Regions from separate parts of the Bacillus sp. URHA0034 genome, predicted to be linked through region 4. Evidence: riboswitches for the same ligand, from Rfam matches in the RefSeq annotation. Region 4 holds a riboswitch; each other region holds the start of a gene.
The links. A riboswitch is a leader RNA that binds a small molecule or an ion and turns the genes downstream of it on or off. The one in region 4 is predicted to bind thiamine pyrophosphate.
Positions count from the first base shown of each region.

Region 1 (5,963 bases), 1.4 Mb from region 4:
TTTCCTTATATTATTTCAAAAATGATTCTTAATAGCAAATAAGCTTTCATTTAACAAAAAAACAGCCATTCTGGCTGCTTGATTATGGTATGTTGATTATTAAATCTGAACAGGATTCCATTCCCGCGCCAGCATGCTATAAACAATGAGGTCATGAAAATGTCCATTTAAATGTTCTCCATCTCGGACTGTCCCTTCTCTAACAAACCTTAGACGTTCTGGGATGGCCCGGCTTTTTTTATTTTTTACCCCGCAGCGAATTTCAATCCGGTTTAAACCTAATTGGAAAAAGCAATAATTCAGCAGTGCTTTAACGGAACGAGTAATAACTCCATGACCTTCCGCTTTTTTTGCTAAATAATAACCGATGCTTGCCATACTGTTATACCAATCAATCTGGTGTAAACCCAGGGAGCCGACAAGTTCACCTCGATATAGAATCCCCACATTCAGGCCGCTGTTCTCGGCAAATTGATTAAGCCATATGGGAATAACCGTTTCAACTTGATACGGAGCGGTCATACTATCCACCCAGGGCATCCATTCCCGCAAATGTTCGCGATTCTCCTCAATAAGTTGAAATAACGTTAGAGAGTGATGCGGTTGAAACAATTGAAGCTCGATTTCATGATCTACTTTTAATGTAAACATTGGCCCATTCTCCCGATGATGATTTTTGGTACATCATATGCGCAGTCGGCCCGGAACGGGAGATGAAACTAAAAGAAAAAAATCCCTGCTTATTAAAAAGGGGATTTGATGATGTTACTATAGAGTAATTTCTTGGTCGTCTAATTGGTCTAATGCTACTGGTAAGAAAATGGAAAAGGTGGTTTTATCCTGTGAAGAGTCACAGGTTAATTTTCCTTTATGTTTTTCAATTATTTCTTTACAGACAAAGAGCCCCAGGCCTGTTCCTAATTTTTTTGTAGTGAAAAAAGGTTCAAAAATGGTTTTATGCAATTCGGAAGGAATGACAGGTCCATTATTTGAGATACTTATTTTAATCGTTGTATTGTCTTCTAATGAACTTATGATCTCAATGGTTGGATTGGTTACCTCATGATGATTCAAAACATCAATCGCATTGAAAATGATATTGATAAAAACTTGTCTTATTTCATCTGCATAGCCAATCAAGGTGAAATCACCGGTCAAATGATTTTGAATCTTAACTTTACCATCTAAAATGCTCGGGTAGAGGAAATTTAAAACCTCATCTATTAAGTTATTTAATTTGAAGTAAACCTTTTCCTTGCCAATCAGCTCTTTTTTTGAAAGCAGCAAAAACTGTGAGATCCGAAAATTAAGCTGATCTAATTCGCTTGAAATAATATCTAAATATCGCATATTTGGATAATCAGCTTTTAGTAATTGTATAAATCCTTGTACTGATGTAAGCGGGTTTCTAAATTCATGAATAAAGCTTGAGGTCATTTGGCCGAGTAGTGTTAAGCGATCTTGGTGGGTTGAATCAATAAACATCGTCTTTTCTTCAATAATTTTATTTTTTGCTTCCGAATAATGGGATACGGCAAAATATAAAAATTTATCAAAACAGAAATTAATATCATTAATCGATTTCTGCAGGTCGGACCATGTGAGTCCTGTTTTACTTAAATAGCTATATAAAACGGTCCGGCCGGTATTGACATTGTAAACAAAATCACCAATGTTAATGTCTGCCAAAACTCGTTCCTTTGAAATATCAATGGCAATCTTTTCAATAACATTTAATAATTCTTCCTTTGATAAGGTATGCATGGTAAGAATGACATCTAATAGGGCTTCGGCATTTTCACGAATTTTACCTTTAAAGGGATCACCCTGGTAAATCATTATTGTTTCTTCCCATTCTTGTACTAATTGCTGTTTGTTATGCGCAAAAAAGGCGACTAAATCCGTTTGTTCTCCCGTAGACATGTTGTTTCCCCCTATTGGTTTTAACCAACTGATTACCATGATAATTCGCTGATGATTGTAAAAATCCTTTATAAAATTGTAGAAAAATTTTTTACCTAGTAAAATGTTGTTAATTATTAATCATTTAGAAGGAAATTGATAACATTCCCTAAAATAAAAATCTTGTTTAATTAGAGGAAGAGTAGTATATTTTTTATGGATAACAATTGAATACTTCCACAGGGGGAGCTGCTTTTTATGCGGCTGAGAGTGAACGACCAAGTTCTGACCCTATGAACCTGTTAGTTAACACTAGCGTAGGGATGTGGTTTGCTAAATACAAAAGCAATTCAGACATTCCTTGTCTGGATTGCTTTTTTTCTTCTATTTACGGGTGCCATATAGTCTATGGGAAGAGATCAAGAGGTTCCAATTAGATAAAGGGGGAGAAGTTGGTGTATCAAACGAGAAGTAATACATTATTTATCGCAGAGGTTGCTGTATTTACTGCGCTTGCTTATTTATTAGATTTCGTAGCGGGGATTGTTTCTTTAAAAATTTGGCCGCAGGGTGGTTCCATATCCATTGCGATGGTACCAATATTTCTGATTGCCTATCGCTGGGGGATTAAAGGCGGACTTTTAACAGGCTTTTTATTAGGGTTACTTCAGTTTATTATGGGATTTTCACAAGTTTATACGATTGTTCAAGGAATTATTGATTATTTTATTGCTTTCACAGTAGTTGGAGCCTCAGGGATTTTTGCTTCAGCGATCAAAAAAGCACTGAATGAACAGAACAAAGGAAAATGGATGACGTACGTAATAACTGGGGCATTTTTGGGAAGTGCGCTAAGATATATTTGCCATGTGATTTCCGGAATTGCCTTTTTCGGAGAGTATGCTCCTAAAGGCCAGCCGGTAGCTATCTACTCATTACTTTATAATGGAACTTATATGCTGCCGAATTTCATCATAAGTGCAATCATCACCGTTTTGTTAATTAGTGCACTACCAAAGAAGATGGTTCTGCAAAAAAGTCTATAAGAACGAAGAAAAGGAAAGGATTATCTTTTCCTTTTTTTTTGCATTTTAAGATTTTTTTTCGAACTTTTGTCAAATTTATTATGCTTATTAACTCAAAAAAGTGTTAAAATACATTTAGAAAGATAATCATTCTCAATTAACTTAGATAGGGTGATATACATGTTTGGAGCTTTAAAAGCAGGAGATAAAGGGAAAATAATTGATCTTTCTCATGTTGGTCACCTCGTTCAAAGACGCTTACTCGATTTAGGAATAACTGAAGGATCTGAAGTCTGTGTAAAATGTGTGATGCCATTTGGCGGACCGATTATGATAGAATCATGCGGCCAGTGTGTTGGACTGCGCCGGAAAGAAGCAGTTCAGATTGAAGTGGAGAGAATATAATGGAAATCGCTCTAATTGGAAACCCGAATACTGGAAAAACCTCATTATTTAATAATTTAACAGGTTCCTATGAGTATGTTGGTAACTGGAGCGGTGTAACAGTTGAAAAGAAAGTCGGCGTTTTCAAGAATAATATTGGACAATTAATAGATTTACCTGGAGTATATACTCTTAACCCTTTATCAAAGGATGAGGGGGTTGTTACCTCTTTCTTTTTGAATGAATCCGTTGACCGATTATTAAATATATTAGATGCATCCCAATTAGAACGTAATTTACATTTAACGTTGCAATTGCTCGAGTTTGAGAAGCCTGCACTTATAGGTTTAAATATGATTGATGTTGCTAATAAACGGGGTATTCATATTGATGCCTCTAAGCTTGCTGAGGGACTTGGCGTTCCAGTTGTGCCTGTAGTGGCCCGAAGCGGAAAAGGTTGTGACAAGCTTGTTGATGTAATCTCTACAAAATCAATTCAGCCTGTGAATAAACATCTTGTCTATTATGGTAAAGAAGTCGAGGAGGGAATTTCTGCCATTACCGGAGAAATAACGGGTAAGACCAGCCACTCTACACGTTTTCTAGCCATTCAATATTTTGAGGGGAATCAATACGTTCGAAATTATGTTAACAGTATTGCCAATCCTCAAAGGATAAACGATATTGTAAACAACTTGGAAAACAAGCTGCAAGCACAGTTGGATAAAAAGTCACTTGCCAATTATATTTATTTAAAACGAAGAGAAGTGATTGAAAAAATCGTTGCGGATGCAGCAAGCAAAAGTCACTCAGGTTTACCACTTTCTGAAAAAATTGATAGCATAGTAACAAATCGCTTTCTAGGGATGCCTATTTTTCTTTTGCTAATGTATTTCATGTTTATGCTGACATTTGATTGGCTGGGAACACCACTTTCTGATATACTTGATGCCTTTCTAACTGGACCAGTTACTACAGGCTTTGAGGCAGTCTTGAGTGCGATTCATGCCTCAGATTTTATTCACGCCTTAATTATTGAAGGATTAGTAGCAGGTGTTGGCGGCGTACTAGTGTTTGTACCGCAAATTTTTATACTTTTCTTGTTTATTTCCTTATTAGAAGACTCAGGTTACATGGCACGTGTTGCCCTTGTAATGGACCGCATAATGGAATCGGTAGGATTAAATGGCAAAGCGTTTATCCCGATGATGATCGGCTTTGGCTGTAATGTACCTGGGATTATGGCTGCTAGAACAATAGAAACACCTAGGGAGAGACTATTAACTATCCTTTTAACACCACTAATGTCATGTTCAGCAAGATTACCGGTATACGCCTTATTTGTAGGGGCTTTTTTTGCAGGGCATAAGGCATTCGTCGTCCTTAGCCTATACGTGTTGGGAATTGTGGTAGCATTAACGTTAGCGAAAATCTTTTCTAAAACTCTACTAAAATTAGAAACATCTTTATTTGTAATTGAACTACCTCCGTACAGACTTCCACAGTTTCAATCATTATGGAGAAGTACTTGGGATAAAGGGAAAGGATTTGTTAGAAAGGCTGGAACATTTATTTTTGCCGGTTCGGTCTTTATCTGGCTGTTATCCTATGCTGGTCCTGATGGTTTAAAGGTGGATATGGATCATAGCTACTTAGCTGCCATTGGTAATATAATCGCACCTATTTTTGATCCGATTGGCTTTGGCACCTGGCAGGCAGCTGCTTCCTTAATAACGGGCTTCCTGGCAAAAGAAGCGATTATTTCAACGATGAATATTATTTACTTTGTGCCAAATGATGCAAGCCTGCAAGGGTTATTGGCTCATTACTATACACCGCTTGCAGCCTATAGTTTCATGGTCTTTATCCTATTGTATATTCCTTGTCTAGCAACGACGGCAACGATTTATAAGGAAACAGGTTCTAAAAAATGGACGGCTTTTGCCATGATATATGCGTTTGTGATTGCCTATGTATTATCCTTGGTCATATATCAAGGCGGAAAATTGTTTGGTTGGATGTAAAATCTGGAAGGGGTGGAACGAATGATTGCTAGTATCATAATCGGCGTGGCTATTTTTGGGTATGCAGCCTGGGCTTTAGTAAAGTTTATAAATAAATCCAAGAAGGGAAAATGCGCCGCCTGTGATTTGAAAAGTTCTTGTTCAAGTCAGTGCAGTATTCCACCACAAATAAAATAAAAGTATTTTAAAACTGCTATAGTGATTTATAGCAGTTTTTTATTGTTATGGAAATTATAAAATTTGAAATTTGAATACTCTAATAATCTTGTGTAAAATTACACTAGAAGAAATTGAAGGAAGGGCTTACTGTGACCAGGGATGAAATTATTATGCAGGTTTCTGAGAAGCTTCGTCTAATTAGGGCAGAAGCCGGTTATACACAGGATAAGATGGCTGATATTATTGGTGTCTCGAAGAAAACTCTTGTTCAAATTGAAAAGGGGAGGGTTTTAGCTGGCTGGTCGACGGTTGTTGCAATTTGTGCCCTTTTCCGAGAAACGGAGACGGTCCAATTTTTATTTGGAAATGAACCCCTTGAGGTATTAGAAACAGTTGCCCTAAACGGAATTGATCTTCGGAAAACAAAAACGCTTGGAGGCCGAGTTTGGTGGAGGGTAATTTCACAAAA
Region 1 is NZ_JBWCDK010000002.1:1,737,672-1,743,634, reverse strand. Features, by position in the region: gene ACZ9EE_RS10350 (GNAT family N-acetyltransferase) at 100-651, opposite strand; gene ACZ9EE_RS10345 (histidine kinase N-terminal domain-containing protein) at 769-1,923, opposite strand; TPP riboswitch at 2,135-2,243, shown strand; gene thiT (energy-coupled thiamine transporter ThiT) at 2,358-2,948, shown strand; gene ACZ9EE_RS10335 (FeoA family protein) at 3,108-3,332, shown strand; gene feoB (ferrous iron transport protein B) at 3,332-5,335, shown strand; gene ACZ9EE_RS10325 (FeoB-associated Cys-rich membrane protein) at 5,357-5,512, shown strand; gene ACZ9EE_RS10320 (helix-turn-helix transcriptional regulator) at 5,644-5,963, shown strand, end outside.
Region 1: it holds a riboswitch for thiamine pyrophosphate, as region 4 does, so the genes downstream of both, thiT (energy-coupled thiamine transporter ThiT) here and thiM (hydroxyethylthiazole kinase) in region 4, are expected to answer to the same signal.

Region 2 (5,963 bases), 380 kb from region 4:
TTCTCCCGGCTTCATAGCCTAAGCGTCCGGCTTCAATCGCTAAACTCATAGCTTTGGCCATTTTTACCGGGTCTGTTGCGGCCGAAACAGCTGTATTTAATAATACACCGTCGGCTCCTAATTCCATTGCCAATGCAGCATCGGCAGGGGAACCTACACCAGCATCAACAATAACCGGAACCACGGCTTGTTCGATAATAAAACTAAGGTTTACTGGATTGATGATTCCCTGGCCAGAACCAATTGGTGAGGCTCCTGGCATAACTGCATGACAACCAGCTTCTTGTAGTTTCCTTGCTAAGACGACATCATCAGAAGTATAAGGAAGGACAATAAATCCTTCTTTTACTAACTCTTCCGTTGCTTTAAGAGTTTCGATTGGATCAGGTAGTAATGTTTTATCACAGCCAATGACTTCAACTTTAATCATGTCACAGAGACCAGAAGCCTTTGCTAGCTTAGCAATTCGCACGGCTTCTGCGGCAGTCTTTGCCCCAGCTGTATTTGGAAGTAAAGTATATTTATTGGTGTCCAGCTGCTCTAAAAAATTGGGCTGGCTTGGTTCAAAGATATTCATCCGCCGCACAGCAAACGTTAGAATCTCAGCTTTAGAAACTTCCACCGCTTCCTTTTGGATTTCAAAGCTTGGGTACTTCCCAGTTCCAAGCAATAAACGAGAATTAAATGATAATGGGCCTATTTTTAACATTTCAACCGCCTCCTACAAAATGGACAATTTCGATTCGATCTTTATCTGATAATCTAGTACATTGGTGATTTTCACTAGTTAGAATTTCCCCGTTAACTTCGACGACAACGACTTTATCGTGGACTTCATAATGCATAAGTAAATCTGAAACGGAGTCAATGTCATCTGGTAATGTAATAAACTCTCCATTTAATAATACGTTCATGTTTAACCTCCTAATGCACCAATGTTTTATTCCGGTCAATTCGGAAAGCCGAGAGCAGGTTTCCATCTGGTCTGCCATCCAATAAATCAGCCACAAGCATACCTGTAACCGGGCTTAATAAAATTCCGTTCCGGTAATGTCCGGCTGCAATGAACAATCCTTTCCATAATGGATGTTCACCAATATAAGGGAGACCATCTCCAGTTTGGGGTCTAAGACCAGCCCAAACCCGCTCCCATGGGGCATCCTTAATCTGTGGAACCAGTTGACTGGCTCTTTCCACTAATGTAGCAATACCGCTTGGTGTCACTTTTTTGTCAAATGTATTATCAATTTGGGTGGCACCAATAAAGATTTCACCATTGCGTTTTGGAACCAAGTAACAGCGTTTATCCGAAAAAATCGTTCTGTTTATAATCGGTATATCTGTCTTAACAGAAAAGCATTCACCCTTGACCGGATAGACTGATAGAGCCAGCCCTGTTTCATCCATTAGCTTTGAAGCCCATGCCCCGGTTGCAAGGACAACCTGGTTACAATCGATGTTTCCTAAAGTGGTTATAACCCCGTTTACTCGGTCATTTTCGTAGTTGAATGAAAGAACCTCTGTGTTTTCGAGAATGGTCGCCCCGAATTGTTCTGCGGCCTTTGCAAAAGCCTTCGATAATTTAGCTGGCTGGACATGGCCATCGTTAGGGATGAACATCCCGCCAGCAACGTTAGGGGAGAGGAAGGGTTCCAATTCTCGTATACTATGAGAATCAAGCCATTCTATTTCTGGATCCCAATGTCGTTGAAACGTAGCTTGTTGTTTGACTTCTGTGGCTTTTTCTTCTGTTTCGGCAATTTTAATCATGCCTTTACGAACAAACTCAATATCGATTCCGGTAATTTCAAATAACTCGTCTGAGAGGGAAGAAAACATTCCCTGGCTTTTTAAAGCTAATTGAAAAAAGGGACCATCATCTTCAATCTCCGCTTGTGCTGCCAGCATTCCGGCAGCGGCACTGGATGCTTCACAAGCCAAACGATTCTTCTCAATTAGAACCACCTTTTTCCCAAGCTTTGAAAGTTGATAGGCAATGGAACTTCCGTTTATTCCGCCGCCAATAATGGCAACATCAAATGAATTTTTCACCTTTTACCATCTCCATCTTTTAATGCATGTACATACGCTTTTACTGCGGTTAACGGATCGCTTGAATCTAAGACACCCGACATAACCGCAATACCTTTAGCACCAGCTTGAATGATTGGTTTTGTATTTTCAGGTGTGATCCCGCCAATAGCAATGACCGGAATAGCCAGTTTAGCTACTTTTGCTAATTCCTCGATACCTTTTGGTGTCTTACCTTGTTTAGAGTGGGAAGGGTACACGTGGCCGAACAGAACGTAATCAGCACCGTCCCTCAGAGCGTTTTCTCCATCCTGATAAGAGTGAATGGAACTACCTACCTTTAAGCTTGGAAACGCCTTTTTTACAATCGCTTGGTCCAAACTATGATAGGCTAATTGGACCCCTGCGACTCTTGCGGCAACAGCAACATCCACTCGGTCATTAATAATAATTTTTGAAAGGGGGATGTCTTTAGATAGCCATTCAACCGCTTGAAAAAGTTCCCGGGCTGTTTGTTGCTTTTCCCTTAAGTGGATCGACGTTACATAAGGGTGAATCTCAAGTAAAATCTCTCGTAACTGCTCGATTGGCATTTTAGCGTTCGAAATGATATGTAACTCTTTAACATTTGTTAAAATTCGCGTCACCTCTTTAGAAGATTCCGCTTATGAACAGGTGAAAAACAAAAAACCACTTTCCGATGTTTAGAAAGTGGTTTGATCATTTGAAAGAGAAAATTGCACATTCAAATATCCTGTTTTCCACTTCCCTACGCTGGTATAACCCAGATCAGGTTCATAGAGTCCCGAAGTAGTACTTCAATCTCAGCCCTTTAAAAAGGCACCTCTAGCGGATTTATTTTCCATATGAATTTGTAATAATTACCTGCATGTACAATACTATCACCATTGATTGAAATGTCAAATAATTTTATTTAGTAAGAACTGATCTTTTATTGTGACCATATAAGCTTTTTTTTCGAATTAGCGTATAATGAATATGTAGTGGCTCACCTTCACCCAATACCATGATAGCCACTGATACTGTACCCACGAACCAAGTAGGAATCAAGGATTGTTAAGGAATTGCTCAAATCATGATAAGATTCCGTTTATTTTACAGAAAATTAACAAGGAAATTTTTCATTTTTAACAAATTATATACGTATGTATTTATAAGGGGAAGGAGTGGAAAGAATGAAACATCAGAAAACTTTTTTTGTAATAGACGACCTGATTTTTGAAGTCGAGAAACCGGAAATAACCTTAAAGAAAATTAAAGTAACACAGGTGAAATTTGAAAATGAGGAGTATAAATTACTTAGAAAAAAGTTTGATGAAAATTTGTTTCATATTGAAAGAAAACCTGATGGTTGGTTTATAACAGAGAAAGATAAGCCTTTATAAGGAGTGAATAAGGCATGGAAGATACTTTACTGGATATCGATCCGTTACCTGCGGAGTTTTATGACCAGCCCACTCTCGAATTGGCAAGGGCATTACTTGGCTGCCTGCTTGTAAAAGAAACGAACGAAGGAATGACGGCAGGTTATATTGTCGAGACAGAGGCTTACATAGGGCCTGGAGACAGGGCTGCACACAGCCATCAAAACAGACGCACGAAAAGAACAGAAGTCATGTTCCAACGTTCGGGTCTTACCTATACGTATTTAATGCACACCCACTGCCTGTTCAATGTAGTTAGCGGTGGTGAAGAAAAACCTGAAGCGGTATTGGTCCGAGCCATTGAACCAGTGATTGGTATCGAGCTTATGAAAAAAAGAAGAGGAATCGAGGTCCTGACTAATCTGACAAACGGCCCCGGCAAATTGACAAAATCAATGGGCATTACAATCGATGACTATGGCCGCCTTCTCACTTCTTCTCCTTTATTTATTGCTAAGGGAATCTGTCCTGAAAGCATATCATCTGGAAAAAGGATTGGAATTAACAATTCTGGTGAAGCAAGGGACTATCCATGGCGTTTCTGGGTGACGAATAATAAATATGTTTCAAGACATCAAAAGACCTGATCCTTTCGTTGCGTCGATAAGGATTAGGTTTTTTTGTTCTAAAATGTATCCGTTTACATAAATTTCAATGTGAGCTTTTATTTCAAAGCGATGGATTATTTTAAACATATTAACGATAATCAGGCTAACGAAGCTAGTTAAGACAAATTTTAGATGCTTCTATGCTATCGAACAGGAGGTGATCATGATAAAACTGACTGTATACATTGTCGGTCCTGAACCGTTAGTCGATAAAATAAGTAAGATTGCCTCAGAATTTAATCAACTTAAAACAAAATCACTTATCTATGAAAAGGTAGAGGAATCAGCAAAATTAGTTCGGGAACACCACGAACCGAAGGATATTTATGTTTTTGCTGGTCCAACACCTTTTTTTATTTCAAAAGAGGCTATCCCCTTGGATGTAATCTCCTATTATATTCCTTTTGAAGGCTCGGATATCTATCGACTGTTATTAGAGGTGTTCGAGATTTACCATCATTACCCAATCATTAGTTATGATATTGTCGAGTCCCATTACTTAGAAGAAATTTATGAGGAAATAGGGATCTCTAGAATCCCCTATCGATTAATCACCTTGAACGAAGATACAGTGGATAGTGATGGATTAGCAAACTATCACTTGAACTTATGGAAAGAGGGAAAAGTTCAGGTGATTGCCACCACGCTAAATTCTGTCTATGAAAGATTAAAGTTCTTCCATGTACCGGTTTTTTTGATTAAACACACAAAGGCAAATATCCGAGATACATTACGCAAAGCGGTGCTAAGTGGGCAAAATCAAAAAAAAGCGGAAGCTCAAATTACGGTCCTCCAATTTAAGCTGATCCATGACGAAAAGGAACGAACTGAACGATTACAAAAGGAATGTAATTTTATAAAGGAAAGAATAGTAGAATTTGGAAACCTGCTATTTTCAAGTAGTAATTTATCGGATAGCGAGATCATTACACTTTACACAACACGTGGTGTTTTTGAAAAGGTAACGAAAAAACGGAGAGATTTCTACTTTCTAAAAGAATTAAACGACCTTTTTACCGTTACGGTTAATCTTGGGATTGGCTATGGAAATACGGTTGAAAATGCTGCTTATAATGCAAGGAATGCTCTTGAATTTTCAATCAGAGAAAAGAAGGGGAGCAGTTTTTTGATTGATGCAGACAAAAGGATTTATGGACCACTTGGAACGGTAGAAACAGTGAATTATCCCTTACAAAAATCAAACGATAATCAGCAAAATTCATTAACACTTCGTAAATTTTATGCATGGTTGTCAATGATGCAAAAAAATGTTGTGACCACAAGGGAATTAAGTATTGGGATGAATACAAGTGAACGCCACGCAGCAAGAATTTTAAAAAGTTTATGTGAAAAGAAGATTGCAAAAATCATTGGGAAAGAATCCTTACATCAAAAAGGGCGGCCACGGATTGTTTACGAAATTGAATTTACAGAATTAGCAAAACTAGTGAATGAAGAAGCAAAGCCAAATCTTGATCCATACTTGTTAACACCCTAACCCTTTACAGGGATGTTCTCAAGGAGTGGCGTCATAATTGTAGTCGTTTACCTAAATAATTGTGTTAGATTTCCTTACCAGATAATGGAATGTCATTCTTATAAGGAAGATAATCAATTTAGAGCGGAAATTAAAGACATATAAAAGACATAAGGTTAAAGCTTAGCAATTAGGAGGAGATTTCACATTAAGACAGTAGGGTAAAAAAAGTCTTTTCACACAGCTAAAAAGAGATGAAAGGGGCAGAAATAAGATGATGGAAAAACAAAAAATTTTAATCAGCGCCGAAAGATTACAGTCCACGCTTGAGCAATTTGCCAATTTCGGCCGAACCGAAAACAATGGTGTCACTCGTTTAGCCCTATCCGAAGAGGATCGTTT
Region 2 is NZ_JBWCDK010000002.1:715,705-721,667, reverse strand. Features, by position in the region: gene ACZ9EE_RS05690 (thiazole synthase) at 1-709, opposite strand, end outside; gene thiS (sulfur carrier protein ThiS) at 711-914, opposite strand; gene thiO (glycine oxidase ThiO) at 925-2,052, opposite strand; gene ACZ9EE_RS05675 (thiamine phosphate synthase) at 2,049-2,678, opposite strand; TPP riboswitch at 2,781-2,889, opposite strand; gene ACZ9EE_RS05670 (hypothetical protein) at 3,228-3,437, shown strand; gene ACZ9EE_RS05665 (DNA-3-methyladenine glycosylase) at 3,452-4,063, shown strand; gene ACZ9EE_RS05660 (hypothetical protein) at 4,248-5,582, shown strand; gene ACZ9EE_RS05655 (allantoate amidohydrolase) at 5,839-5,963, shown strand, end outside.
Region 2: it holds a riboswitch for thiamine pyrophosphate, as region 4 does, so the genes downstream of both, ACZ9EE_RS05675 (thiamine phosphate synthase) here and thiM (hydroxyethylthiazole kinase) in region 4, are expected to answer to the same signal.

Region 3 (5,963 bases), 5.8 Mb from region 4:
TCGGTTAGAATTTTAGAGTCTTCTCTCATTTTTGAGCCCCTCTTTTCAGTTTATTGGGTATGTTTATGAGTAATAACTGAAGCAGTACGCTTGAAAATGCTCCGATTAAAATACTGTTAGAAAGGAATGTACCCAGGATTCCTTTCAGATTCGTGGCATAGTTAGGCAATGAAATCGCAAGCAGAATGGAAAGCCCCATAATTAAATAGTTTTTTTCTGAATGCTCCGCTTTTGCTAAAATAGAAAAACCTGTCGATACAAGCGTCGCTGCCGCAGGTAAAAAGATACCCCCAACCACTGCATCAGGTGTTAATGCAAGCAGAGCACCAACCTTAGGAAAAAAACCGAACAACAAGAAAATCGCACCAGCCACCATAACTGGATATCTAGATCCGACTCCTGTCAACCTAAGCAGCCCGACATTTTGTGCATAAGCTGTAGTCGGGAAACCGCCAATAAGTGAAGAGAGGAATGACCCGGCTGATTCGCCTGCAAAGCCATTGCGAATCCGTTTTGAATCTATTTCCGTATGTAGCATCGCTCCCGATGCTTGATATACACCCATTGCTTCGATGATCGCTACGATATACGCCACAAAAAAGGTAAGAAAAGTGTCCCAATGAAAAGCTAAATTTCCGTATGGAAGCAGGTGCGGAATTCCGAACCACGGTTTACTGTCTATCATCGAAAAATTTGTTTTTCCTAGAATCATAGCAAGGACATCACCAATAACGAGAGCAATTAAGAATGAATAGGATTTCCAAATGCCTTTGCCAAAAAGAGATAATAATACAACAATAATCGAAGTTGAAATCGATAATAATAGAGTCGATGGGCTGGCAAACGACTCATCACCTGGGGACCCTCCTAAAAATTCGTATAAGGTAAACCCAGATAATGATATTCCAACCAGAAAGATGACGGTGCCAGAAATAACGGGTGTAAATAATCCTTTCAAACGTCCAATAATCCCGGTAATAGATAGCAGAAAAACGATAATGGAACTAAGGAAAATACCACCGCTTGCAGCTGCCAAGCCGTTCGCCTTGCCAGCAGCTATCATAATAGAATCAAATGCGGCAGATGGCCCTTGAATAATTGGCAATCTTACTAATTTGGCAGCTTGTGTCAATGTCACAATACCGGCTGTAATAAATATGGCATTAACGATATTGGCTGATTGTGATAGAGGTAACCCAATCATCGCCGCGACAAATATTGGATCAAGCCACACATTGGATACACCAACATGCTGCAGAGCATATAAAAAGGTTTTAAATGGAGGGAGTTTCTCCTCCAACCCAATAGGCATTTCTTTGTAGCTCATACTTTGACCTTCGTTGATCTCTTCCATGATGTAATCTCCTTCTCTATTTATCTATTTAAGTTTTATTGCTCCCTGTAATGATGCTGTTTTAATAGGAAAAAGCCAGATCCTGTAATGGACCTGGCTTTTGCAGCTTATGAAAAAAATAGACTTCCACTTAGCTACTTTCCTACGCTGGTATCATCCAGATCAGGTCCAAAGGGTTAAAAAACAGGTGTTTTTCTCTCAGCCCATAAATGGGGCACCCCTAGTAGTAATGCATATTTATGATATTCAATTTATAATAACTCGTAAATATATGAAAGTAAAGGTTCACGTCTTCTCTTTATTTATCGTTTTACCTTTTATAGTAGTTTTAGCGTTTTCCTGAATAGTACCTCGCACCCACGAGCAACATCTTCAAAAGAACTCCACTCATCGGGATGATGACTGATACCACTCTTGCTCCTTACAAAAATCATTCCAATATCTGTGAGTTCTCCCATCCCATCGCATCATGGGCAGGGCCGCTTGGTAATTCATAAGCAGGATACGGTAATTCTTGCAGAGAATCCTTTACTGCTTTCGTCACGATTGGTGAACTCTTCACAGATGAGAGGGATTGAACCTTCCTAATTCACACCAAAACCTTGGTTTGCCGCAATGGCCTGGATAGAATCATAGATTTTAGCAAATGTAGTTTCACGCCGCTCATTATCTATATCACGAACATCAAGTGTAAAATCCACTTTCCCGGGAATGACATTACTGCTTCCAGGTTTTACTTCCAATTTCCCTACTGTCGCCACATTTCCACTACTGTCCTGTGCAATTTTCTCAATCGCTAGAATACATTCTTCGGCAGGTGTTAACGCTCTCTTTCTCTCGTTCATCCCTGTCGTTCCTGCATGTCCCGCTTCACCCGTAATGGTTACTTCCGCCAATAAAAAATAGGAGAAGAACAATGTCTTCTCCAACCAGCCTTTTCAGTCTTTAAAAATATTATCAACTTTTCTGATTTTGAACAAGTCTTAATAAAAATTACTCTTTTACAGAAAATTTTTTCTCAGATTTTATCTTTTGTAAAAATCCCTGAACTCCCTCAAAAGCTTTCTTGGGAATCTGGTCATCCTCTTCCAAGAATGGCTCTTTGTGCAACACTTCAATAGAACCTGGTCCTGTATAATGAATGTTGTCCAACGCTCGGAAGAATCCTGTAAGGTATATCACACCTTCACCAGGCAGAAGGCGTTCTCCGTCGTGTGCATCGCTAGGAGCTTGATCAGTGTCGTTCACATGGACATACACGATTTGCTTTGGTGACAACGAAAGAAGGTCATCAATCGTTCCTTCCGTTGTATACCAATGATAACTATCGAGCAACAAACCGATATTCGATGCACCAATGCCGTCTATGTACTCTAATGTATCCTTCAACGTGTACACAAACGGATAGGCTTTATTGCGTAAATGATGAGGGCCGACAAATTCCAACCCCAACCGAATCCCATATGGTGCAAGAACATTTGCAATTAAACGAAAACGTAGTGCCAGTGCAAGCTCCACCCGTTTCTCTAATTTTCCCAGTTCTTCCTGAAACACCGCTTCGTCCGCATATACATCAATTGGTGCGAAAAGCTGCTGCACATGGTTGTGGCCATCGATTGATGAACCCCCCGTACCATATGCGGCACGGCTTGAATCTTAAAGGAAAAGTATTATCAGTATTATAATGAGAGGCTCTATGAAATGCGAGAAACAGGAATCATTCAAGATAAACCGATTCGTTTTAATTATAATGGCGAAATGATGGAGTGGGATTGGTTGAATCAATGATTACGGCAAATGGCTTCTAGAAAAAATAGGACCCCTATATAAGAGAATCCTAATATTTGAAAAACAGTTGCTTCTTTATTGGCAATAATAAAACTTTTACTTATACAAATTTTCAATCGTACAATATATATGCAAAAATTTATGTATTTTGATACTAAAATTACTAGATCTGTGAAGAAACTATAAAATAACCTTTTTAATCCCAGACAAAAAAATATTGAGCAAGCTCTGTTGAGAAATAGAGTTTGGAGTTCAAACAACACAATGCCAAACAAGATCCATTTTTCCGGATAAAACTTGGCACTTTGTTGTTTAGTTTAGTTAAGTATACATTTTTTCTTAGACTTACCTTATAAATATAACAATACCATTTAACTCCATCCTTTTAGTCGACAAAAATGCCCCAGCCGTCAGAATAACCACCATATGGTTTACTTAAGTCATCTAGTTTCTTCTGTATGTTGATTAATTCATTATAATTCAAAAGCATTCTTTTTGAGCAACAACATGCCCACTCGTCCGTTTCATCGTCTTGATCTAAAAAACAATTGAACCCTTCTCCTTTTAGTACATTCGATAATTTTTCACCTGTTGTTTGATCAGGCACAGCCACAAAAAATTCGACTGTTTGTTGTTTTTTAAAATTTATTCCATCTTTATAAAGACTTTGTAAAGCCTCTCCATCACCATCATTAGGAAATTTCATTCGTTTTCCCTCCATCTTCGTATACTTTCAAAGTTGTTATTATAATTCAATTATTTCTTTTCGACCAGTCATAAGATTAAGCTCATTCATTACTACTAGTATTCATCTCATATACAGGGTTAATTACTTTTTCTGTATTCCTAATTCATGGTAATTTACTGAATTAAATATAAACACGCCATAAGGGTTCATTATTAGATTAAAATCGCTATTTCAATAAAAAAATCTATTATCATTTTAGCGTCAGTATAGAAAAAAATAAAAGACGAAAAAAGGTACAGTCTCCACTTGAAGACAGTACCCTTTTCAGTATCAATCATTAATAATTCTCTGTTGATGTCTAAGCTCATATTTGATTCAAAGAAGTGACCGGAGTATTGTATGGATCATTTGATCTAGTGGTTACGTCAGTATCGTTTTGGTTAACACTGGTATCAACTCGTTGTCCTTCCCTTAAACGGTTTTGTCGGCGTTCCGCCACAACAAGGAATTTACCTTCTTTTACATAACCTTCGTAATGGTCAGCCTCTTCTTCAGGAATTCCTAATCCAATTAAAACTCCTGCCAAACCTCCTACTCCTGCTCCGGCAGCCGCCCCAGTTAAGGAAGCAGCTAATGGTCCAGCCGCTATAATAGGTCCGATTCCTGGTATAGCGAGGGCACCAACCCCAACAAGGAGTCCTACTAACCCACCAAGTGCACCGCCTGTCGCAGCTCCAGTAAGAGTGCTTTTTTCAGTTGTCGTACCAGTAGTATCATTAATGTCTTTTACAACGTCTTTGTTTTTGCCGATAACTGAAATATCTTCGGAAGCATAACCCTGTCGTTTTAAATCTTCCACTGCCTGAATAACCTCTTGTTCAGTATCGTAAACTCCCACCAAATGCTTTTCATGTTCATCCATTGGATTCCCTCCTTTGATTGGTAGTCCTTATTATAGCTACCCGTCCCAGGGAGGGATGAAACATTTATTCTTAATGTATAACCATTCTGTCTCTAAACTATTTTAGTCCACTTATAAAACTCCTTGTTTCGTAATTGACCACACTTACCTAATTATTTATGTCTAATCAACTATCTGAAACTGCCAGACTTCCATAAACTGACCCGATGCTGCCAAACAAATGACGGGGCAATTAAAATCCTTCGCCATCGTTTTCAGGGATTTAGAGATTTCCGTGACTTGCAAATGAGAGTTCCCTCCGTAAATTTGGCCAGCTTGGATTAATGTTAAGTAATCAATAAACAAAATTGGTTTCCTGTTTGGAAATTGATTGATCATTTTCCGCGTTTTCGCTCTTATTTCGGCAATCGATTGTCCTGCTCCATCAAAAATTTGCATTTGGGTTTCATTGAGGTCACCAATCACATCGGACCATTTTTCCTTTTGACTTTGATTAAGCAATCTCTTCGGATCCCGCATTTTTGCGCGGTTAAAGCCACCTGTTGACGCCATTAATCGGCTTGTGATCAGCCGTTCAGGCATCTCCAAGGAAAATACGAGGGGCAGAAATCCTGCCCAGCCCGTCATTTTGGCAAAATGCAGCATCACATCGGTTTTTCCCATGGAGGGTCTTGCTGCTAGAATGGTAACTTCCCCATTCTGAAATCCACCTGTCACGTTATCGAGCTTTTTGATGCCAGTAGTGGCACTGTTCCGTGTTACTTGATCCTCCCAGGGTGCCTCATAGATCGTGGACAATGCCTGTTGTATAGGCGTGTGATCCACCATCTTCAGTTGGTTAATGTTATCTAATTCTGTAACAACTCTTGCAATCTCCCAATCATTCATGGCTGCAACCGTCAAGATATTTCGCTTTTCCCGTTCCTTCCATTGCTCCAGAATGAGCTTCTCCATTCCTTCAAATTTTTCAAGGTCCGCAAACGCTAACAGCTCTGAGAGATAAGACATTCCACCGTAGGAATCAAGATCAGGTAAGGTTGTTAATGAAATCAAATCCACATTCTTACCGTCCCGATTGAACTCAACCATTTTTAGCATTAGGTCTTTATGTCGTGTACTTTCCAGCTGTTCAGGTAAAACCACCGTATCCTTGAGTAAATAATCCGCCTTCAACAAGCTGCCTAGGAATGCCTTTTCCACCATACTCATTC
Region 3 is NZ_JBWCDK010000002.1:6,142,018-6,147,980, forward strand. Features, by position in the region: gene ACZ9EE_RS31900 (LuxE/PaaK family acyltransferase) at 1-29, opposite strand, end outside; gene ACZ9EE_RS31905 (solute carrier family 23 protein) at 26-1,354, opposite strand; TPP riboswitch at 1,477-1,586, opposite strand; gene ACZ9EE_RS31910 (peptidase dimerization domain-containing protein) at 1,939-2,283, opposite strand; gene ACZ9EE_RS31915 (sugar phosphate isomerase/epimerase family protein) at 2,348-2,953, opposite strand; gene ACZ9EE_RS31920 (ribonuclease E inhibitor RraB) at 3,528-3,848, opposite strand; gene ACZ9EE_RS31925 (general stress protein) at 4,195-4,752, opposite strand; gene ACZ9EE_RS31930 (DnaB-like helicase C-terminal domain-containing protein) at 4,915-5,955, opposite strand; gene ACZ9EE_RS31935 (DnaD domain protein) at 5,958-5,963, opposite strand, start outside.
Region 3: it holds a riboswitch for thiamine pyrophosphate, as region 4 does, so the genes downstream of both, ACZ9EE_RS31905 (solute carrier family 23 protein) here and thiM (hydroxyethylthiazole kinase) in region 4, are expected to answer to the same signal.

Region 4 (5,963 bases):
TCGCGGTAACTGTCAGCTTATAGGTTTTATTCATGTTATCAGCCCTCCGTTATTTGAACATTATTTATTAACGCCTCGGCTGCTTCGTATGGGGAGTCTGCATGACTGATCGCTGTGATGACCGAAACTCCATCAGCCCCCGAATTGATGACCTCCGCTGCATTTTCACTGGTGATGCCTCCGATTCCAACGATTGGGATGGTGCAGCCTTGTTCTCGTAAGATCTCGATTAATTCCGTCCCTCTTACCGGCTTAGCGTCATCTTTTGTGCTTGTAGGGAAGATCGGGCCGATTCCGAAATAATCTGCACCATCCTTGAGAGCCGTCTCGGCTTCTTCTTGGGTATGGACGGAAACTCCGAGGATTTTGTTGTCGCCTATTCTCGCACGGACGACTTTTACTGGCTCATCCTCTTGTCCGATATGGACACCGTCCGCATTCAGTTCAATCGCTAACTCAATGTCATCATTGACAATGAAGGGGATTTGATTTTCTTTACAGATGCTCTGCAATTGTCTTGCCAGTTCGTATTTTTCCGTTCCTGTTAATGCATTCTTCCCCTTTTCACGAAATTGAAAAAGGGTAACGCCCCCAGCGATTGCTTCTTTTAATACGTCTGCTGGATCTTTGCGGCAGTTAGGACTGCCCATGATAAAATAAACCTTTAAAGCCTCTCTCAGGTTTTTCATCGATTGTATAGCTCCCTTCTCTTCCGAAACGCCCCATGGTTCGTCGGGCCATGCCCATGACCGATATCGATGCCGTCCTCAATGGCCGCCTGAATAAACTCCTTTGCTGTTAACACAGCATCATATACAGATGCCCCTTTTGCCAGTTCCGCCGTTAACGCTGCGGAAAAGGTACACCCGGTTCCGTGTGTATTTTTCGTCGGAATTCGTTTATTGGTAAAAGTGTAAAATTCGCTGCCATCATAAAGTAAATCGGTGGACGCTGACTCATCTTCATCATGGCCGCCTTTGATCACAACCGTTTGAACTCCTAGTTCGCACAACTTCAAAGCAGCTTCCTTCTTATCATCTGCGCTTTTAATCGTCATACCAGTTAGTACCTCTGCCTCTGGAATATTCGGGGTAATCACTTTGGCAAGCGGCAACAAATAAGTCTTCATGGCAAAAATCGCTTCCTGCTGCAATAAAGAAGCACCGCCTTTGGCAATCATTACAGGATCGACCACAAGGTTCTCCCATTGATATTTCCGTACTTGCTCAGAAACAGCTTCAATAATATCCGAGCTAAACAGCATCCCCGTTTTCACAGCATTCGTGCCGATATCTTCGCCGATTGCCTTAATCTGTTGGACTACCGCTTCTGGCGACATCGGATAAACGCCATGGACTCCTAACGTATTTTGCGCGGTCACCGCTGTGATGGCCGACATACCAAAAACCGCTAATTCTTGGAATGTCTTCAAATCCGCTTGAATTCCAGCTCCGCCGCCGCTATCTGAACCAGCGATTGTTAATGCTCTTTTCATGCTACAAACCTCCGCTATAATTTTTTAATCGAAACATTAGAAATAATATCTTCTTCCGAAACAAGTGCTAATTGATTTAAAAATTCAATTTGGAAACTTCCAGGTCCCGCTTCCGCAGTTTTGTTTGCCGCCTTTTCCGCAGCAATCCCGTAATAGGCTAAAGCCGCTGCCGCTGCCCACAGTACATCTTTTTCCACTCCCGTAAAGGCACCAATTACTGAGGTTAATAGACAGCCCGTACCCGTTACTTTTGTTAAAATCGGATGGCCCCCGGAAACAATATAAGTTGTTTCACCGTCTGAAACGATATCCTCTTTACCAGTGATCACCACAACACTGCCCGTTGTTTGCGCAGCCTTGATCGCAAGCTCGACGGTGTTTCCGTTTCCTGCTCCTGCATCAACACCTTTGATTTCCCATTTTTCGCCGATCACATTCGATACCTCGGCTGCATTTCCGCGCACCACTGAAACCTTGACTTCATTCATTATTTTGTGGGCAGTCTCGGTTCGGTATGGTGTAGCCCCTGCACCAACCGGGTCGAAAATAACCGGAACCCCGTGCTCATTCGCTGATTTCCCAGCCATAATCATACTGTCAACGTTTTCGGCATTTAACGTACCAATATTCAACACTAGTGAACTAGCAATCTTAGCCATATCAGCAACTTCTTCCTTGGCATAGGCCATGACTGGAGATGCACCAAGGGCAAGCAAACCGTTCGCAGTAAAATTTGTCACAACCACATTGGTGATATTATGTACAAGCGGGCTAACCTCTCTTACTCTATTTAATGTTTCATACACATAGCTTTTTTCCAACTTACTCTCCCCTTTTCATTTTTAACATAAAAAAACCAGCTCCAATAAATGGACCCGGTTAGTTTTGAATGCGAAACAAAAACTATCTCACTCGACTACTTTCCTACGCTGGTATTACCCAGATCAGGTCCAAAGGGTTAAAAACTACAATGTTTTCTCTCAGCCTGATTCACAGGGCACCCCTAGTAGATCTTCTATTATTCAATTACTCACTCATATTAACGCTTATATTCTTCAATGTAAAGGAATTGTTTCTACTAGACTAACTCTTGGCTAATTCGATGATCTCCTTTAGCTCATTGGTAAATCCCTTGACGGCTCGTTGATTGAGCACGGTGACTGGGACCCCCAGGAAGCCGTATTTTTCCACTTCTTTTTGGAAAGCAGGATTTTTCGAAATGTCCCTCGCTTCAAAAGGAATCCCTTCTTCCGTGAGGACCCGTTTGACCATCGTACATTCAATACAATCGTTGGTTGTATAGACGATAACTGTTTTACTCATTTGTTTCTCCTTTATTCGAAAAAAAGATATGCTCTGCTTCTATCGTATCACCAATCTCAAAAATGCCAAAGGAAAACAGCTTCTGCCGACGTTTATCAGTGGGGGAGCCAGGGTTAAAAAGCAGTATGCCATTTTCCACTTTTTTCACAGGGATATGAGAATGGCCAAAAATAATACAATCGACTTCATTCTCGGCAAACACTTGGATCGCACGCTTTTCGGTCGTTTTCCCTTTGCCATGACCATGGGTAATACCTATCTTAAACCCGCCCAACTCTAAAATTCTTTTTTCGGGGAAATGTTCCTTGATGGTATCATCGTCGACATTGCCGAAGACCCCTTCGACTTTTGCATAGGTTTGAAGCTCATGAAACACATCGATTGTTTGCCAATCGCCTGCATGAATAATTAAATCCGTATCAGCTAATTCCGCAGTTAATCTGTCCGGAAGTCCTTTGGTACGTTTAGGTAGATGGGTATCGGAAATAATGACAATTTTCATCGTTCATCCCTCGTTCAGCATAGTGTACAGTAAATCTATTATATAACAACGGCCCCGTATGTTGAATTCTAGTGATTACTGCGTTTTATTCCTCGGGAAAGCGCAGAAACAGACATTTCTCGCGCAAGTCTGTCGGAAAACAAACTGTTATAGTATATCATGTCAAAAGTCAAAAACCTTGAGTGAAATTCAACCTTATCGTACCACGACAAGTGGAGCAAAATTTTAAAAGAATGGCCAACCACTCCCCGTCTCAGAAGGAACGGAAAATTAGGTTGGTCATTCTTTTTTATTCATTAGTTAGTTATTTGGCTTGTTTATATCATTTACGGTGCCTGTCACCTTTCGTAACATTATCCCTGTAAGAAAGGTTAAAAAGACGTGGGTGCCGAGTTTTACGGTTGGCTGGACGAAGGTGTCTCTTAGTGGGTCGAGACAGACGATATCGATGGCTTTGACTCTTGGATGCATGGCAGCGGTGAGTACGGCATCAAGGAGCTCTGCCGTTGTCATCCCTCCAGGCGTTCCGGCCGGAACACCTGGGGCATAGGCGATATCGAGGACATCCATGTCGACAGTTAAATAGATCATATCCACTTTTTTCGCCAGTGCAGCCAAGCTTTCACTCACCGTTTCTTCGATCCCCCTTTTGCGCGCCTTGCGAAGGGTAATATAATTTACCCCTTTTTCATCTGCATACTCCTTTAAATCTTTCGTATTAAAAAACCCGTGTAAGCCAATGTTGTACAGGTTAGAACCTTCCACCACACCACTTTCGATCAAGTTTCGCATTGGTGTTCCATTTGACGGCCCATTATCGGCTAGACTCCTTAAATCAAAATGGGTATCAAATTGCAAAATCCCGATTTTCTCGCGTGGTTTGGCCCAATGTAATCCTTTCACCATCATCGCCGTGATCGAGTGGTCACCGCCGACTGCCGCCACGGTCGATGTGGTAAAATTCCGATGGATCGTAGCTGATGCCTCTACAATATTGTCATGACAGCGGCGAATGTCGGTTACATGCATAGGAACATCCCCTGCATCCAGCGCTGTTATTTCAGCTAAATCGAGGGCTTCATCGACGTTATAGGTAGTGAATCCCTTCCATGCCAGCCGAAATGCATCGGGAAATTCCGAGGCACCGGAGGGACTAATCGATGATCGAGAGAGCGGTACACCTACTACACAATATCAATGTTCCTAGTATCTTCAGGATTAGAATCCGTGGTTAGCGGCCGGATCCATTCATGGACTTTGGTTATTTCGGCGTTTTCTCCATTATTTACCCAAATAAAGCTTGGCGGATTTAATTTAGGATAGAGAAAGCTCTTCAACCAATCGACCTCCCTTTACCACGACCTTGCCCTTTTTGATTACAGTATCGGTATGATTTATTCCATATGAATATTGGAGTTTCATATAATTTCCCACGTTAAAAATCGTTACATCGCCCTTTTTACCAACTTCTAAACTGCCAATTTCGTGTCCGCGCCCAATTGCATGTGCAGCATTGATCGTTGCTGCAGCGATCACCTCCGCCGGTGTCAGCCCCATTTTTAAACAGGCTAGATTCATAATAAAGGGCAAAGATACGGTTGGCGAAGAACCAGGGTTACAATCTGTCGACAGTGCTACAGGTACTCCAAGATCGATTATCTTTCGGCCATTGGCTGATTCCGCCATTAAAAAATAGGCGGTCCCTGGCAGCAAGACCCCGACCACGCCTCTGTCGGCCATTGCTTTTAGCCCTTTTTCCGATGCCTTTAATAAATGGTCGGCTGATATGGCGCTTACTTCAGCAGCCAGCTCTGCTCCTTCATAAGGTTCAATCTCATCAGCATGAATTTTCGGGAGTAGCCCAAAACGCTTCCCGGCTTCAAGAATCGTTCGTGCTTGCTTAGGGGTAAATACCCCCTGTTCACAGAAAACATCATTAAACTCCGCTAAACTGTGTTCGGCCACCTTCGGAATCATTTCTTCCACCAGCAGTGTCACAAATTGATCGGGATTGTCCTTGTACTCTTTCGGTACCGCATGGGCTCCCATAAACGTCGACACTACGTCAATTGGATGCTGCTCATTCAGTTGTTTTGCCACTTCCAGCTGCTTCTGTTCTGTTTTCCATTCCATCCCATAGCCGCTCTTTGCTTCAACCGTTGTTACGCCATGAAGCAGGAATTGATTTAACCGCTCAAAGCTTTCTTGAAAAAGTTCCGCATGGGTGGCGTGCTTTGTCCGTCTAGTAGTAGCATGGATGCCCCCGCCGGCATTCATAATTTCTATATACGTGGCACCATTGAGCCGCATGTTAAATTCATTTTCCCTGCTGCCGGCAAAAACTAAGTGGGTGTGCGGGTCGACGAGGCCCGGTGTGACAAGCTTACCTGCCGCATCAACCACTTCTGCCTGATCGATTCGCGCAGCATATTTTTCAAAAAGCTCCTCGTCTTGGCCTACCGCTTGAATGATTCCATCCTCAATCCACACACTGCCGTTTTCAATGATGCCAAGATTAGACATTGCTTCATTTACAAGGGGAGCCTGTGAACTCCCTGTTAAGGTTACCAGCTGTGAGGCCTTCCTGATAAAAATTGCTTTGCTCATCTATTCACCATCTCTCATTTGTTAGTTGTCCTAGTC
Region 4 is NZ_JBWCDK010000002.1:331,628-337,590, forward strand. Features, by position in the region: gene thiW (energy coupling factor transporter S component ThiW) at 1-34, opposite strand, end outside; gene thiE (thiamine phosphate synthase) at 39-689, opposite strand; gene thiD (bifunctional hydroxymethylpyrimidine kinase/phosphomethylpyrimidine kinase) at 686-1,495, opposite strand; gene thiM (hydroxyethylthiazole kinase) at 1,510-2,316, opposite strand; TPP riboswitch at 2,400-2,510, opposite strand; gene ACZ9EE_RS03955 (glutaredoxin family protein) at 2,579-2,818, opposite strand; gene ACZ9EE_RS03960 (metallophosphoesterase family protein) at 2,811-3,320, opposite strand; partial or broken gene ACZ9EE_RS03965 (agmatinase family protein) at 3,621-4,657, opposite strand; gene hutI (imidazolonepropionase) at 4,635-5,927, opposite strand; gene hutU (urocanate hydratase) at 5,958-5,963, opposite strand, start outside.